DNA from 3 places in the Haloimpatiens massiliensis genome. Region 1 is predicted to be linked to each of the others. Evidence: riboswitches for the same ligand, from Rfam matches in the RefSeq annotation. Region 1 holds a riboswitch; each other region holds the start of a gene.
The links. A riboswitch is a leader RNA that binds a small molecule or an ion and turns the genes downstream of it on or off. The one in region 1 is predicted to bind thiamine pyrophosphate.
Positions count from the first base shown of each region.

Region 2: another riboswitch for thiamine pyrophosphate. It lies ahead of thiD (bifunctional hydroxymethylpyrimidine kinase/phosphomethylpyrimidine kinase); the one in region 1 lies ahead of thiT (energy-coupled thiamine transporter ThiT).
Region 3: another riboswitch for thiamine pyrophosphate. It lies ahead of thiW (energy coupling factor transporter S component ThiW); the one in region 1 lies ahead of thiT (energy-coupled thiamine transporter ThiT).

Region 1 covers NZ_LT854640.1:471,048-477,020, reverse strand. The annotation lists gene C1715_RS10395 (SDR family oxidoreductase) at 1-836, opposite strand, end outside; gene thiT (energy-coupled thiamine transporter ThiT) at 1,171-1,824, opposite strand; TPP riboswitch at 1,971-2,073, opposite strand; gene C1715_RS10385 (ECF transporter S component) at 2,155-2,730, opposite strand; gene lgt (prolipoprotein diacylglyceryl transferase) at 2,893-3,660, opposite strand; gene cooS (anaerobic carbon-monoxide dehydrogenase catalytic subunit) at 4,061-5,973, opposite strand, start outside.
Region 2 covers NZ_LT854640.1:1,284,757-1,290,729, forward strand. The annotation lists gene C1715_RS14300 (IS701 family transposase) at 1-691, opposite strand, end outside; gene C1715_RS14305 (VanW family protein) at 967-2,367, opposite strand; gene C1715_RS14310 (methyl-accepting chemotaxis protein) at 2,483-4,210, opposite strand; TPP riboswitch at 4,364-4,465, shown strand; gene thiD (bifunctional hydroxymethylpyrimidine kinase/phosphomethylpyrimidine kinase) at 4,590-5,393, shown strand; gene thiM (hydroxyethylthiazole kinase) at 5,467-5,973, shown strand, end outside.
Region 3 covers NZ_LT854640.1:918,279-924,251, forward strand. The annotation lists gene C1715_RS12590 (2-hydroxyacid dehydrogenase) at 31-1,005, opposite strand; gene C1715_RS12595 (MATE family efflux transporter) at 1,049-2,407, opposite strand; gene thiM (hydroxyethylthiazole kinase) at 2,751-3,548, opposite strand; gene thiW (energy coupling factor transporter S component ThiW) at 3,526-4,095, opposite strand; TPP riboswitch at 4,405-4,510, opposite strand; gene C1715_RS12610 (DUF4064 domain-containing protein) at 4,621-4,980, opposite strand; gene C1715_RS12615 (ECF transporter S component) at 5,227-5,877, opposite strand.

The DNA of each region.
Region 1 (5,973 bases):
TTAGTTAGCCCATCTCTAGTAGAAGTAAATTTTATACCATATTTCTCTATTTTTTTTGTATTTAATCGTATATCTCTAGGAAAATCTTTATATTTTTCTTCATCTTTTATAAGTATCTCATTCACTCTATTACTCAATCCCATTTCCGTTAATATATATTTTACTACTTCATATCTGCTCATAGAATTATAGCTTCCCATATGGTAGGTATCATACGGTAATTGGAATACTCTTTTAAAATTTTCTACCATTTCAAAAACATAAGTCATACCTCTGAATTCATTTGCAGATGCATATATTTTTTCTCCTTTTAGTAAAGAAACCACTGTTTCCCAAAGTATGTTTGATGAAATGCTTAAATTTTTTTCTGGCATACCAAACAACCATGTAAATCTTACTATCCACAATTCATCTATTATATCCTTTAACAACCTTTCTGCTTCTAATTTATTTTTACCATACACAGTATTTGGCACTGGTCTATGTCCTTCATCATAAGGCCCATTTTCTATATTTCCATTAAATACTTGTTCAGAACTTATAAATACAAGTTTTGCTCCTACCTCTTTACACGCCTTAGCCACATTAACAGCTCCATCTACATTTATTTTTTGAGCTATTTCTGGATGCTCATTACAAAAGTCCGTAACTGCTATAGCTGCAGCATGTATAACATAATCTGGTTTAAACTCTTTAAAAACCTGCATTACTTTTATATCATCTGTTATATCTAAATCCTCTCTTCCTGTAGACAATATTTTATATTCATTTTTATATCTTTCATAAAATCTTGTACAAAAAAATCCATGTCCTCCAGTTAATAATATCTTTTTCACTGAACACTCACCTACCTATTATTTTTTATTTATTTTGTGATTATCCTACAAAAAATATTAAATTACTTGAATTATGAAAACAACTAAAAAATATACTTTATTCACCAATTTTCTATTGATAGTTTTCATAAAGAACATTACTTCGTATAAAAATTATAGCATATAGTTAATTATGCTTTAATAGTAAACTTATAAAATTATAGTTCCAAAACATAAACAAAGTTCTAAGTTCAAATGAAATTTTAACTTCATCTGAAACTTAGAACTTGTTATAAATAGACTTATCTACTCTTATTAACCTATTTGATAAAAGAAACTCATTAAAAGCTTTCTATTAATACAACGAACTTGCAATTTGTGTTTTTATTCTTTTCACAGGAATTATAGCTAAAATTACAACAGCTATTATAGCCTCTGGAAGTAAATACGTTCCATTATATAATATGGAGTAAACCCATACATTTTGACCTTCTGCAGCCGAAGAAAAGAAAACAACTCCTGATAACACGTGACATATGAATCTTAACCCTATGCCCACTAATCCACCAATAAAAATATTATTTTTAAAATATCCTGCAAAGCCTAAAACTCCAAAAGCTAAAACATAGTCTAGTATAAGCTGTACTGGATGTACCACATATGGTCCTAAAATTAAATCAATTACGCCAAATATCACTCCTGCTAAACATCCCACTTTAGTACCATAAATATAAGCTATGAATATAATAGGAATCATGGAACCTAAAGTTACAGAACCTCCCATAGGCATTTTCATTATCCTAAACATTTTTAGTACAGTGGCTATAGCCACAGCCATAGATACATGAAGCATAATTTTTGTAGTTAATTTAGCTTTATTCATATGTATAATTACTGCAATTAAAATTATTATGGCTATTATGCTTATGTATATAACTGGATCTGAAGAAACTGTACTCAAAGCTTCCCCAAACTTTGGAGATTTAAATTTAAAATTAAACCAATTCATTAATAATTCCTCCTTCTATATTTTATTTTAACCTAATAAGTATTATTTAAATAAAATTCATTTATTATTATAATTTTAGATTAAATACTAATAACTTCATATATAACATAAAAAAATAAATACTGCTGAAAAACAGTATTTACTAACAATATCATATGCTGCTTTCCTACGCTGGCATTATCCAGATCAGGTATAAGGGATAGGATTAGCAAAATCCATCTCAGCTTTTAAGCACCCCTAGCACTCTATTCAAATTTCGATTTAATTATACACCATCTATAGTCATAATACAAATATGCTCAAAATCAAATTTACAAATTAACGTTAGAACTATTTTCTTTTGATATTTAACTTTCCTTGTAGTAATTTAATCAATGGTACTGCAATTAATATCCCTACAGTAACCTGTCCTATATTATTTGGAATACTTGCAAGTCCTAAAGCTAAAGCTTCACTATAAGTATCAACCTTAAACAATACAAATTTAACTAAAATTATCTTTGCTACAAAATATCCAAATACCATCCATGCACCTGCTACTACAAAGGCAAATATATTATTGATCATATTTTTACCTTCGTAATTTCCCCTATATGCAATTGTTGTAGCAATCAATGCCATTATGCCTTTTATTACAAACGTAAAAGGTACATAATATGCATAGCCAGATAATAAATCCGCCAAACTCATTCCTATAGCAGATGTTATAGCTCCTTTTTTTCTTCCGAATAAAATAGCTGCAAAGAATATCATACTATCTCCTAAATGGTCATATCCAATACCCATTACTGTTGGAATTTTTATAGACATAGTTGCTACACATATTATTGCAGTCATAAGAGCCATTTGTGTAAGTTCAATTGCCTTTGAACTACTGGTTTCATTTCTTACAATATTTTGTTTCATTACAGTTCCCCCCAATACTATATTTTAACTATAAGCTTTCTATATACTTACATAATATAATAAATAATTGGCAAAGGAAAATGTATGGATACGCTTTTTTCAATTATTAAAAGTTTTACATTATAAAAGTCTTATAATAATGTACTATTATATTTTTTCTTTTTATTTTTTCGTATTTGATAAAGACCTCTGTGAAATAATAAAAATTATCCAAATCATAATACCAATTAAACTAATAAATTGAGCAACTCTTATATTTCCTATCATAAGACTGTCCGTCCTTAACCCTTCAATTAAAAATCTTCCTATAGAATATAAACCAATGTATGTGAAAAATACTACTCCATTTTTTTTGCTTTTTCTTAATAAAATCATCAATATTAAAAATATTAGTAAATCCCATATAGATTCATACAAAAATGTAGGATGATAATATATCCTCTCTATATTCATACCTTTTTGGATAAACTCAGGAAATTGCTTTATAAAATCATAGCTAACAGGTCCGCCATGTGCTTCTCCATTAAAAAAATTTCCCCATCTACCTATAGATTGAGCCAATATAACAGATGGAAACGCTACATCCGCAAATTTAATAAAACTAATTTTTTTTCTTTTTGTGTATATTAATGCAGCAACTACTGAAAAAATAATTCCTCCATGGATAGCAAGTCCACCTTGCCTTATATTAAATGCATCCATAAGATTATTTTTGTAGCTTTCAAATTCAAATAATACATAATATAGCCTGGCCCCTATAATAGCTAATGGAAAAGTAATAAGAACCATATCTAGCAAGTTATCATAATCTATATTTCTCCATTTACAATTAACCTTTGCCACTAACAGCCCTATTATAATTCCAATGGATATTAGTATTCCATACCACCTTATATCAAAACCTAAAATTGAAAATGCAACTGGATTCATAATTTCACATCCTTTCTTTTCTCAATTCTATAATATTTTATATAAATTTTCTACACAAAATAACAAAGTTCATCATTTAATTGTAGCATCTGTGATACTATCTGCAATAAAATCTAATCATTTGATCTATATGTCATATCAAATAATACTTATTAATGTATTAAATTTTTTAACATACTAAATCTCTTCATACATTAATTACTAGTATGTTAACTTGTTAAACTCTTAAAAAAGAGACTATAATTTTGAATTAAACTCAATTCACCATATAGTCTCTCTTTTTATTAATAGATATCCAAAATTAGCATAAATTTATTCTGTAATTTTGAGATTTTTACATATTCTTCATAATAGTGTTTAAATTTTTAAGTGTTTACTTAGAAATTGCTTATACAGATATTTAGCTTAATCCTAATTTTCTTCTCTTATTCACAATATGTTCCTCTATATTATTTGCTACTTCTATAGGATTATCTCCAAGAGCAACCTTACCTCCAGTTATTTCCTCCACATCTTCAGTCAATAGTTTCACAAGTTTAGGAGCTCCTGTCATAAATGGCACTGGTGATAAATGAGTATATGCACCATAAGCCACTGCAAATATTCCATCTATAGTAGCCTTTTGCTCCATCCATTCTGGAGCAGTCACTGCTATTGGAAGCTCTGATATATCTAAATCCATATGGTCTGCAAGCGCAGTTACAAGCATTGATATTCTTCCAGTATCTGTACAAGTTCCAAAGCTTAATACTGGAGGAATTTTCAAAAGGTTGCAAACTTCTTTTAATCCTTCTCCAGCTATATTATTAGCTGCTTCTAAAGTGCAAAGCCCAGCCACCTCTAATGCGTGATTTCCGCAGCCTCCAGCAACTACTAATATATCTTTTTTAATTAATTCCTTTGTAAGATTCACTGTATTCCAATCCTGAGGCCCATTTCTCAATGTTGAACAATTCGCTAACGCTACTACCCCTTTAATTTTACCAGCAGCAATTACGTCTACTAATGGATCAAGTTTATTTCCAAGGGCTTTTAAGACCGCTTCAGTAGAGAATCCTGCAATAGCCTTTTGAGTAATTTTAGGAACCATTGGTTTAACTTTATCTTTACGCTTTTTAAAATTTTCTATTGCTAAATCAATAAGTTTATCTGCCATAGCATCCACTTTTTCAGGATCATATGGAATCTTATGCTGTAAACCTGGTAAATCTATAATAGTGCTTATGCTCACTAGCGTTGCCTGGTATTTTTCAGCATAGTGGTCTATAGCTGGTGGTGAACAGTTTTCTTCCATAGCAAGAACATCCACTGTGCCTGTAGCTAAAAGTGGCTCTATAGTTAACCAGTTACCCATCAACCCTACAAAAACATCGTCTACTTCAAATCTCTGTAGTAATTCTTGCCCTGTTTCAATAGAACCTACTACTCTAAGCCCTTTTGCCCCCGCTGCTCGAGCCTTTTCTTGAACTTCAGTCATTTTAGCTTTTTGTATTGTAGCCGCTCCACCCCAAGGTTGGTGTCCATTAAATACTATATTTACATACTCTGGCTCCATAATACCTAAGTCTACATTTACCTCATGTGGCATAGGTGTTCCGAATAAAATATCTTGCACCATTTCAAGCCCAATTTGTGAATTATATATAGTAGCTATTCCTAAACGCAAAGCTTTCGCTGCTAAGGATTTGTAACTTCCATCTACATTGGTTAAACAACTAGCCACACAGTTTTGCTCCTCGTGAACTGTCCCAGCAGGATATATATTTAATTTTCTCCAAACCTCTTTTCTTTTTTTTGGAGCAAATGCTTCTACCATAAGGTTTTTTTGCTCTGTATCTACTTTCTGCTGGTCTTCTAGTAATTCTGCTAATTGTATAGCCATTTTGTTTATGTCTCCACTTACTTCAATTCCTAGTTTTTCACACATCCATTTTAATTTATCCGTATCTTTAATTGTAAATGGTGTCTTTCCTTCTCCTGTAGCCTTCAATGTACGAAAAGCTTCATAAGCATGATGACTATATGTACCTGCACCCATTATGTTTTTTAATAAGAAATTTCTCATAGCCATAGCATCTGGCCCAATGCCACATACACCTTTATCCTGTCCGCTTTTTTCACTTATTCTACATGGTCCTTGAGAACATAACTGACAACTTAATCCCTGTAGACAAAATTTACAACGAATCTTTTCCTGTAGTGTCCATCTATCAAATACATTGGACATCCCATCTTCTCTTATACGTTTTAACATTTCTTCAACTGAATCATGATAACTTACACGACCTTCTGTTTTTTCTAATATATCTTTAT
Region 2 (5,973 bases), 810 kb from region 1:
GAGAGATTTTTCTATTAGATTTTAAAGCCCCAATAAAGTTAAAACCTTTTAAAATACAACCATTAATTAACTTTTCGCTAGTGTACCAACTATCAGTAAGACAATATATTTTATCGCAGTTAGAAGGTTTTTCAAAAGAATTAATAAAACCTAAAGCTATATCTGGTTTACTCATAAATTTTTTATTATGATTTTTGCAGTTTTCTTCGTTAAAATAAGACTTATAGTTTAGCGGAATAGACATATCCTCTGCTACAAAATTAGAAGTAACTACACAGTGGGACCAAAGATTTTTACCTTCTGTATGGCAATGATTATAGCTTAATCCTTGCATCTTCTTTGCTTGAGTTTTTGGATTAACAGTATCATCTATAACTAAGAATCCTACGGATTTAGGCTTTATGAGTTTATTAAAATGTAGTTTTAAATAATTAATACGATTTCTATCTATGAGACTATCGTCCCATTTAGAGTTACTCAAAAATCTATATATGGAACTGCTGCTTTTAGCAGCTAGTATATATTCTGAAATCTTTAATAAAGATTTAGTGCCATCTAAATTTATTAATCCATTAATAATAGTGGATATATGATGAAATTGAGGTTTACTCATTCCATAATTTACATCATTTAAGTAATTGTAAAGTTCATCATTAATGGATACAATATGATTAGTAAATTTACTTGGCATACTGACAACCTCCCGTGTTTTAATTGAGTAGTAACTTTTATATATCACGGATAAGGTCAGTGTGCCATATTTATTTTTTGGTAATACTACCAATTTAACTTTTTATTTTGCAGAAGTTAAGTTAAATATTAATAAATTCACTTAGTTTTGTCTAATTGATAATTTCTATAAAAAAACATTTATTTATTATATTTTTCTATCGAACATACTGCTATTTTTATAGTACTGAGCATATTTAAAAACTGTTAATATAAAAATAAAGCCCATACTGGGCTTTATTTTGTACCTCTTTTAACTACTCCATTTCTTGGTTTGTAGTAATCTTTATATAATAAATCCTTTGAAACTTGTTGTCCATTTTTATAAGTTATTTTATAAACATTCACTTTATATCCATTTTTAGCTGTTGTCTCTACAACTTCAGTTCCCTTTGGAAGTGTAGAGTCATTTACATAATTGGTACTTGAAGGTATAGTTTCATATACTTCGCTAACAAAATCGTATTTAACTTGGTTAAGACTTGAACTTGAATATACATTACAAACTAATGTGTTTCCTTGAACATAACTCTCTAAATACACAGGATAATTTAAAGTATTTTTAAACTTGTAATCTAAACTTCCATAACTTACCGTAGCATCTAATCCCTTAGGTACATAACTAGAAGGTAAAGTATGAGGTGTCCTTTGGGTAGAGCGTATATTAGCTCTCAAAACTGCATTATATAGTGTACTTGATACTTGGCACACTCCTCCACCTAAGCCACTTTCTACCTTGTTTCCTACTATTACTGGTGCAGCTTTATATCCTCTAGCAGCACTTCTCTCTCCTACTACTTCATTAAAACTAAAAGATTCCCCTGGCATTATAAGTTTCCCATTTATAGCTTTAGCAGATAATTTAATATTATAATTTCTATTTTCATTTGAAGCAGAAGTATTAAATTTTGTAGTAAAATGTGATATCCTAGAATTTATACTTTTTAAACTTTCTGATTTAACTTTTGCATCTACCGTTTTAATTTCAGGTTTAATAATCGAATCCTTATCATCCACTTTTCCATTTATGCTACTATTGATATCATTCTTCAACTTCTCCTCATTTAAAACCTTACCATTTACACTTTCAGTAACATTAAAACTTATATCCCCAACTTTTCTTATAGTTGCATCTTTAGCCTCACTATTTATCTCTTTTTTCATTTCATTTAGTAATACATCTATATATTTTCCATCATACTTAAACTTTAAGGTATATCTTTGATTTTTAGAATTTTTTATTAATTTATATTTTTGTAAAATACCCATATTTCTAGTATATCCAAAAGCTTCATTTACAGTTTCAGAAATATTATATCTAGCATTTAATTGTGAATAATTAATCTTATATTCTTTATTAGGAGCCTTTATTAGTATATTCTTCTTTAAAACCTTATCTCCATATTTTTCATTAATTAAAGTTATAGCTTGCTCCTTTGTTTTTCCAGAAACATCTATATTTTCTATTGATACACCTGGATATATAACATTATCGTACTTTTCACAAACTGAATATATATGATGTCTTACTCCTAGCGCTCCAGCCACAACTATAATTATAAAAAATGATAATACTACTAATAATACTTTTGATTTATTGGGTTTATTGTTTTTTTCACTCCTTTTACTTCTACTCATACTCTTTTTCCTTTCCCAAAATAATTTATTTTCCTTTTATTATAATAATAACATTTAGCTAATATAAAAAGTTACAAATATATTAAAAATAACATTTACTATCTTGGGATTTCATCTAAAGTTTAAATTTTTTAATCTCCTCTTTTAAACTTTTTGACATAATATTTAATTCATCTACAGTACTTCGTACATTCTCTATAGAATCTGCTCTTCTCTCCACTACTGAATTTATTTTTTGAGAATTAGCGGCTGTTTCTTGAGTATTACAAGAAAATTCCTCTACCACATTGGCCATCTCCATAGAAATTCGGGTTTGTTGTTCTATAGAATCAGCTATATTCTCAATACTTCCACTCATATTCTTTATAGTATCATATATGTTATTAAATTCTTCACTAGTTAAATAGGATTTTTCAACTCCCACTTCCACTAACTTTAACTCTTTTTCCATGGCTTCTGATGCATTTTTAGTTTTTTGCTGAATATTCTTAACAAATGCCATTACATCACCAGATGCATTTTTACTTTCTTCTGCTAATTTTCTTACTTCATCTGCTACAACTGCAAAGCCTGTCCCATGTTCCCCAGCACGTGCAGCTTCTATAGCAGCATTTAAAGCTAATAAATTTGTTTGTTCTGCTATGGCATTTATTATAAGCACCATTTCATTTATCTTTTCAGAATATTCCTCTAATTCTTCTATAGCTCTACAAGCTTCATTTGTAGTATTTTTTATATTATTCATTGATTTCACTACATCTTTTACACTTTCAGCGCCTTGCTCTGCTAACTTTAATGCATTTTCTCCATCTTTAGCCACGCTCTCTGTATTTATAGCTACCTTCTGTGAATTGTTAGCTATTTCTTGAACACTTGATGCTGTTTCTTCTGCTGCACTAGCATTATTTTCCGTACTTACTGCCATTTCATTAACACCATTTACTATTTCTTCAAATCCTACATTTATTTCTTCAATAGAAGCCTCTACATTGCCAGATACTTCTGTTAAACCTTCAGCACTACCCTTTATATTTAATATCAATCCTCTTAAGCTATCTCCTGCTGTATTTAATGACTCTATAAGTTCTACAACTTCATCTTTATTTTCAGTTCTATTCATTATTTTCTCATTTAAGCCATTAGCCTTGTAAGTTAAATCTCCTATAGCTATTTTTTTAGCAAATTCTGAAGCCTCATTTATATTACATGTTAAATAACTTGATAACCTATAAGCTATATATATTACTAGTATTAGACAAAGTATACATAACCCGTTAATTATACCTACTGTCTCTATAATACCTGTGCTTTTAAAATATTGAATTATAGACGCTTGTTTTATAGCTATAGCCCAAGCACCTATAATTTTTCCTTGCTGATCTTTTATAGGTTCTAAATGAGATAAATATTTTTCATCATTAATTCTTAATCTAGTATTTACACTGTTTCCTTGCTGAAAAACCTCTTCTTTTAGCTTATCTTTTTCATCTATGTACTTAATAGTATTATCCTTCGTATCAATACTAGTAGATATTATCTTATTTTCAGATAAAAATATCATGTCAAATCCTAAATCCTTTTTTATTTTTGATACCATATCACTATTACTAATTTTTTTATCGCCTTTACAAAGCTCCTCATTATTTAAAGACCATTGGCCTGGATAAACTTCATCTATTATACTTTTTCCAGTGATACTTGCCTTTTCTACTATTTGACTCAATACTTTTCCCGAAGCCTTAGTTCCAATATTAATAGTCATAACACATATAGGTACTAAAACCAATATTGCTACTAAAAAAAAACTTCTCATTATTTTTCTTTTTAAAGAAACTCTCCTCATAATCATACCTCCAAATGCATACTATTACATTTTTACATACTTTTACTATATATATTATATAACATTTACCATAAAAATAAAAATTTTTTATATAAGTAACCAGTATTGAAATATTGTATTCATTTGATATAATTATTGTTGAACACTAACTTAATATTACTACGGGGGTGCTTAAAGCTGAGAAGAGCTATTGCTCTAACCCTTTGAACCTGATACCAGATAATACTGGCGGAGGTAAGTAGGTACATAACTTCTAAAGTTATTTTATGTTCTGCTTTTCTTTAAGCAGTTTTTTATTTCAAATTTTAGAAATTATTCACTTTAAAGGTGTACCGTTATGGTATACCTTTTATTTTTATAAAATTAGGAGGAATTCTAAATGAAAAAAGTTTTAACTATTGCCGGTTCTGACAGCTGTGGTGGAGCAGGTATTCAAGCAGATTTAAAAACTATGAGTGCTTTAGGGGTTTATGGCATGAGCGTAATCACCGCTGTAACTTGTCAAAATACTAAGGGCGTATTTGATGTACAAGAAATAAATAATAATATAGTACATTCTCAAATAAAATGTATATTTGATGATATTGAAGTGGATGCAGTGAAAATTGGCATGGTTTCCAATAGTGAAATCATAAAAACCATAAGAGAACTACTAATAGAATATAAAGCTAAAAACATAGTTGTAGATCCCGTTATGATATCCAAAAGTGGATATTTCCTACTTAAACCTGATGCAATAAACGAGCTTAAAAATTTAATTTCTATAGCTCATATAGTAACTCCAAATATTCCGGAAGCTGAAGCTTTAACTGGTTTTAAAATAGAAAATGAAGAACATATGAAAAAAGCAGCCTCTGAAATTTCAAAACTGGGTCCTAAGTGGGTACTTATAAAGGGCGGTCATAGATACAATGATGCAAACGATATTTTATACACAGGAGAAAAATTTATAAAAATATCGGGAAAAAGAATCCAAACTAATAATACTCATGGTACAGGCTGCACTTTATCTTCTGCTATAGCATCGCATCTAGCAAAAGGCTTAAATATTGAAGAATCTGTAATAGAGTCTAAAAATTATATCACAAAAGCTATAGAAAATTCCTTTTCCATTGGCCAAGGTGTAGGTCCTTTAGGCCATTTTGTTGAACTTTACAAACAATCTGGCGTGCGTTATGAATAAAAAACTACTTAGCTTTTTTTTAAAGTAGTGTAAAAAACTTTACATTAACATCTAAAGAAAGGGGAATGAAAAAATGAAAAATCATTTATTTAACGTTATATCAAAGGTTAGAAATACCACTCCATTAGTACATGCTATAACAAATTACGTAACTATAAATGATTGTGCTAATATACTACTTGCTTTTGGCGCTTCTCCTGCCATGGTAGAAGCCTACGATGAAAGCTATGACTTTTCTAAAATTTCATCTTGTCTATACTTAAACTTAGGAAGTCTACCAAAGGAACAAGAAATAGCCATGATTATGGCTGCAACTTCAGCAAAAAACAATAATGTACCTGTAGTATTAGATCCTGTAGCCTGTGGTGCTATTCCAAGGAAATTAGATGTTATTAATAAACTAATAGAATTAGGTAGAATAGACGTTATTAAAGGTAATGCAGGAGAAATAAAATTTTTATCTGGACTATCCTCTAAAACTAGAGGTGTAGATTCTATAGATGATGGCGAGGGATTAGTAGAAGCTTGTAAAACTTTAGCTAAAAAATATAATTGCATAATTGCCGCTACTGGCCAAATA
Region 3 (5,973 bases), 450 kb from region 1:
TTTATATACTAAATTATTTTCAAAGAACTTTTAAGCAAGTTCCTCTACTAAATTTTTAGGTATATTTCCTTGTAATGCTGAAACCATGTTTTCTGCTGCCATCATACTCATATCATTTCTTGTTTTCCATGTACCTGATCCTATATGTGGCAGAGTTACTACATTATCCATTCTTAAAAGAGGATTATTTTTATCTGTAGGTTCTTTTTCAAACACATCTAATCCTGCCCCTGCTATTTTGCCAGTTTTTAGAGCATCAATTAGAGCTAGCTCATTAATCGTTTGCCCTCTAGACACATTAATAATTATTGCTGACTTTTTCATTAAGTTAAATTCTCTAGCATCAATGAAATGATATGTTTCTTCAGTAAGGGGAGTTAAAATCACAATAAAATCAGAATTTTTTATAAGCTTATCTTTAGAGGAATATTTTACTCCCAGCTTATTTTCTATCTCTTCTTTTCTGTGCCTATTATAATATAATACATCCATATCAAATCCTAATTTAGCTCTTTTAGCTACAGCCTCACCTATCCTTCCCATACCTATTATGCCTAAAGTTTTATGATGTACTTCTGTACCTACATATTCTTCTGGATAAACTTTTTCCCACATTCCAGCTTTTGTTATTCTATCAAGTTCTGGTATTCTTCTTGCCAATGATAATATAAGTCCAAAAGTTAAATCTGCCACTGTATCATTTAGTATATCTGGAGTATTAGTACCTACTATTTTTTTCTTTTTCATATCTTTAATTACAAAATTATCATATCCTACAGATATATTACTTACTACTTTTAAATTAGGCATAGAATCTAAAAATTCTTCATCTATTTTTGTTCCAATGGTTATCAAGCCATCAATATAATTATAATTTTTTATTATTCCTTCTCTGGAGAGTATTTCATCACCTTCATTCATTTCAAGATCACAAAAATTTGAAATATATTCCTGAACTTCTTTTGAAACTCTTCGAGCAATATATACTTTAGGCTTCACAATCATCCCTCCTATAGTTAATCTTTATAAATTTTATTAATGATATCTATCATTTTATTATTCTTTTTTGCCATTGATTTTTCCTGTAAATTAAATATCCATATATACAAATTATAAGATTGCTAAAACTCATAGAAAACCAAATACCAGTAGATCCTATATTTGTTAAATACTTAAATGCAAGTATCATAGGCAATCTTACAAACCAAAGTCTACCTATTTCCATAGCCATGGAATACTTTGTATGTCCAGAGCCTTGGAATATTCCTTGAAGTACACTAAAAATCCCCATCAAAGGCATAGAATAAGCTATGTATTGAAGATATGTAATACCTTGAGATATTACACTACTATCATCTTTAGACTGTATGAAAAATTCTATGATTTGCTTGTCCCAAATTAACATAATTATGCATCCTAATAGTGAAAATGCTATTGTAAGTTTTAAAGATTTTCTAAAAGCCTCTTTAACTCTTTTCATCTGATCATTTCCTAAGTTTTGTCCTACAATAGAAGTTAAAGCAGCTCCAATACCCATTGCAGGCTGCATTACAAGTCCCGTAATTCTGTTAACCATACCAAAGGCGGCTATAGTAGCTGTACCATAAGAGGCAATAAAACTATTTAAGACCATAAAACCTAATGCAGAACCAGATTGTCCAATAGAAGATGGCACAGCAATTTTTATAATTTTATATAATATATCCTTATTAAATTTGAAATTTTTAAAACTTATTTTTATAGTTCCCGGCTTTAACTTTAACATAGAAAATCCAGCTACACTAAGTAATGCTTTTGTTAATAAAGTAGCAATAGCAGCACCCTTTATGCCCATATTAAAATTAAATATAAAAATAGGATCTAATACTATATTCAAAATTGCACTAATTGCACTAAGTATTGTAGGTTGTAAAGTATTACCTTGGGCATTCATTATAGAATTATAATTAAAAAATAAAAACATAAATGGCATATCTAAAAAAGTTATTTTCAAATATATACTACTATATTTTAACAATTCTCCTGAACCACCCATAAGTTTTATTACTAATGGACTTATTATGTATCCAATTGCTGAAAAAACTACAGAAATAAAAAAAGAAATGGCAACTAATTGACTGGCATATTTATTAGCTTTGTCATATTTAGATGCTCCTATTAATTGGGATAAAATCGATGTACCTGCTATGGACAATCCTATTCCAATAGAAACAAATAAAAAATTAATAGGCCAAACAAAAGATGTAGCTGCAAAATGTACTGAACCTATTTTACTAACCCATACTCCATCTGCTAAATTATATAAAGTCTGTATTAAATTATTTATCATAATTGGTAAAGCTAATGTGATTATAACTTTGTACATATTTCCTTCCAATATTAAATTTCTTCTTTCCTTCGAATCCATATTATGCGTTACTGAAAATTTATAAAAGTTTATTTTTTCCTTCTACAATGCTACTTATTTTGCAGTAACTCCCTCCTTTCTTATTTTTAAGATTCTCTCCATATTTAATTCTGTAAGCTGTATTTTGTCTTTTCTAATTTTATTTCTCTTCAAAATTTTCTTATTATTAAACTTCTATATTAAATATATCACATTTTATTATTTCTTTGATTAATTTTTAAATTTTAACCATAATAAAAAGCATCTACTTATAATGAATTACAACTCTAAATGTTATGCATATAATATATCATATGCATAACATTTAATCTGCACTTCACTAAGCAGATGCTACTCTCTATTTTTATTCTACTCTATATTTTATTTTTTCTGTTATCATATCATCAGAAATACTAAACATATTATCTATAAGTTCAGTTTTAAAACTTCCAGTCCCCTTAACATGCTGAGAAAGTTCACCACATATTCCCATAAGAGCTATAGCAAGAACAGTACCTCCAAATATATTTTTAGAAGAAATACAACTTGCTATAAGTGTATTAAGCATACAACCTGTACCAGTTACCATTGAAAGCATTTCACAGCCATTGGTTATTAAATATGTATCAATACCATTTGTTATTATATCTACCACTCCTGTTGCTGCAATAACAGCCCCGGTTTGCAAAGACAATTTTTTTAACATTTCGATACTTCTTTCGGAATTTTTTTCTGTTACCATGTCAAATTCACCCACATCAATACCCTTTGAATTACTCTCTATACCATAAATTGCTTTTATTTCAGACATGTTGCCCTTAATAACATTTGGATGACACTGGAAAATAAATTTCTTTGCATAATTTAATCGAAGTTTACTGCAAGCCACACCTACCAAATCAATTACTTGTGGAATTTTATTTTCAAAGGCAATTTTACCTGAAATCAACATAGATTTCATTCTTGTGTCTGTTATATTCCCAAGATTAACTCCCAAAGCTTTAGAAGTAGCAGTAATTTCAGCAACCTCCAAAGGGTGCTCCGCCATAATAGGTTTGGCACCAACCGCAAGCACCATATTTGCGCAATCATTTATTGAAATAGGATTTGTAATACAATGAATTAGTGGTTTTTTTAATTTAACATTCTGTCTTATTTGCAATAGATCGTTTATTGTTGCATTTTGATTTGTCATAAACTTTCGCCCCCAAAGTCCTCTGAATTTTTGCAAGCATCCCTATTCTGCTTAATGCCGCTAGAAAAATAAATGCAATGGTTCCACCGATAAGTGTACCCATAATAAATGAAGGAACGTAGAACATCCATGTAAGTCCTGTTCTACCCCAAATAAATGTCATAACAGGATATGAAACTATAGCTCCTATAATGCCAGTTCCTATAATCTCACCTATAATGGCACAAATCAAGTTTCCTTTAGATACTCTGTATAAAATTCCAGATAAAGCAGCACCAAAAACTGCTCCAGTTAAAGCTAAAGGTGGAATTCCCAAAAAAAACATTCTTATGACACCAATAAGTGTAGCACAAAGCAGTGAATACCAAGGTCCAAGAATAACAGAACATACTATGTTAATAAAATGTGCCATAGGACACATGCCTTCAATACGAAGAATCGGTGAAATCACAACTCCCATTGCCACCAACATTGCAAGCATAAGTTTTTTTAATAATTTTGAGTTTTTTTCCATAATAAAATACCTCCCTAATAATATTCATTTTCCCAATATGTTATATAGGGAATAAACACCATTATCGAGGTATAGTTTTATCGTAACTAAATAGCAATTCCCTATATGACATAAGCCATACTGGTCGGTCGAAGCTCAAAAGCCTCCTCTCACCTTGAAACACAAGTTCCCTCGCTATTTAGTTGTATTTTGCAATATTAGCTCAGGGCGCTCCTCCTTCACTAATCAAAAATATTCTCTTTGCAGCATAAAAAATGAGATACACCAAATAAGGCACATCTCATTTACACTCATAAGATATATAAACAAATAGTATAAACTAAATATTTCCTTACGTCGGCATTATCCGAATCAAGTTATGGGTCGAAGCATAAACTTCCTCTCAGCCTGCAACCAAGCTCCCCTTTTTAGAAATTGTATCATATAAATTTTTTAAATGCAACACAAAGGTAAAAATATAGAAAAATATGAAACTGCAAGAACTAAAAAGAACCGCATTAGCGCTTCTCTAGTTTTGTTAATAAACTATTGTATTATCTGCTCATTTTTAGATTCCACTTTTCTAGTAAGACACATTATTCCAGCTATCAAAAATAATATCAATGAGGCAACATTAAGGAGATTACATAAAAAAACTCCAACTCCTGCAATTATCATCATTATGCCAGAAACTTTACTATTTTTATTTACTCTACAAGCAAAAACTAAACCAACTATTGATAATATTAAACCTATAATATATATTACTGTGAATACAGTCTCAGTACTCTCTACTGGTTCATTTCCTAACAACAAAGAAATAGCTCCAACCAAAGTTATAAATGTTATTATTATACCTAAAATTCCCCCTATAAGTCCTAGTACAAATTCAGCTGTTCTTTTCATAACGATTCCCCCTAATATATCATATAATAAAATTATATATTATTTATTCCAATATTAGAAGTATTAACCAATTAAAAATTTTAAATATAAGTTTTAGTATTCCTTTTTAGTTGATTTAGTTTTCTATATTCAATTAATACTACTGAATTTTATATAACAACTAACTTATATGGGTATATGGAATCATCCAGTTTAATTGTTTCATTTAACTTTTTGAACACTATAATAGCTACTACAATAAAATAATTATATTGTTCCATTTAATACTAATACTAAAAGAATACATGTAACTAGTATTAAACCGGAAATAAGTGTCACCCCAAGGTTAATTTTTTTAACTGGATTAGATTTCGATGACTCAGGAATAAGGTTACTTCTTCTCAAGGAATTTACTAAAGGTTTATATAAAAGCATAGTTAAGGCTGCATTTAATCCACCCTTTAAAAGATTAAAAGGTAAAAATGCTGGAATCAATAGTTTTGCCACAGCTTCTCTAGGATACCCTAAATAAATTGGAGCAATAAGATAATTCCAAAGAAGCATAACTATTGTCATTAAAATACTTCCAGTAATAAGTCCATATACAGCTCCCTTAAGTGTATGATTTCGTTTATAAATATAACCTGCTGTACATGCAAAAGCACATGTAGAAATGATATTCATAATAAAACCTATAAAACCAGTATCACTAACAGTGAACATTTCCACAAAAGAAACTAGCACTGAAATAATAAATGCTGATAACGGACCAAAAATAAATCCTCCAATAGTAATAATAACATCTTTAGGATCATACTTTAAAAACATTACTATAGGAATACGTCCTAAAACCATAATAATATAGGCAATAGCACTTAACATTGCCAATGTTGTGAGTTTTTTAGTGTTTGTTTTCATTTTACATTCCCCCTAAAAATAGTAACACCTGAAAGAAATGTCTTTCAGGTGTTAATTGCAATTAGGTGGACAATTAGAATTGTAAAAAAATGAAAC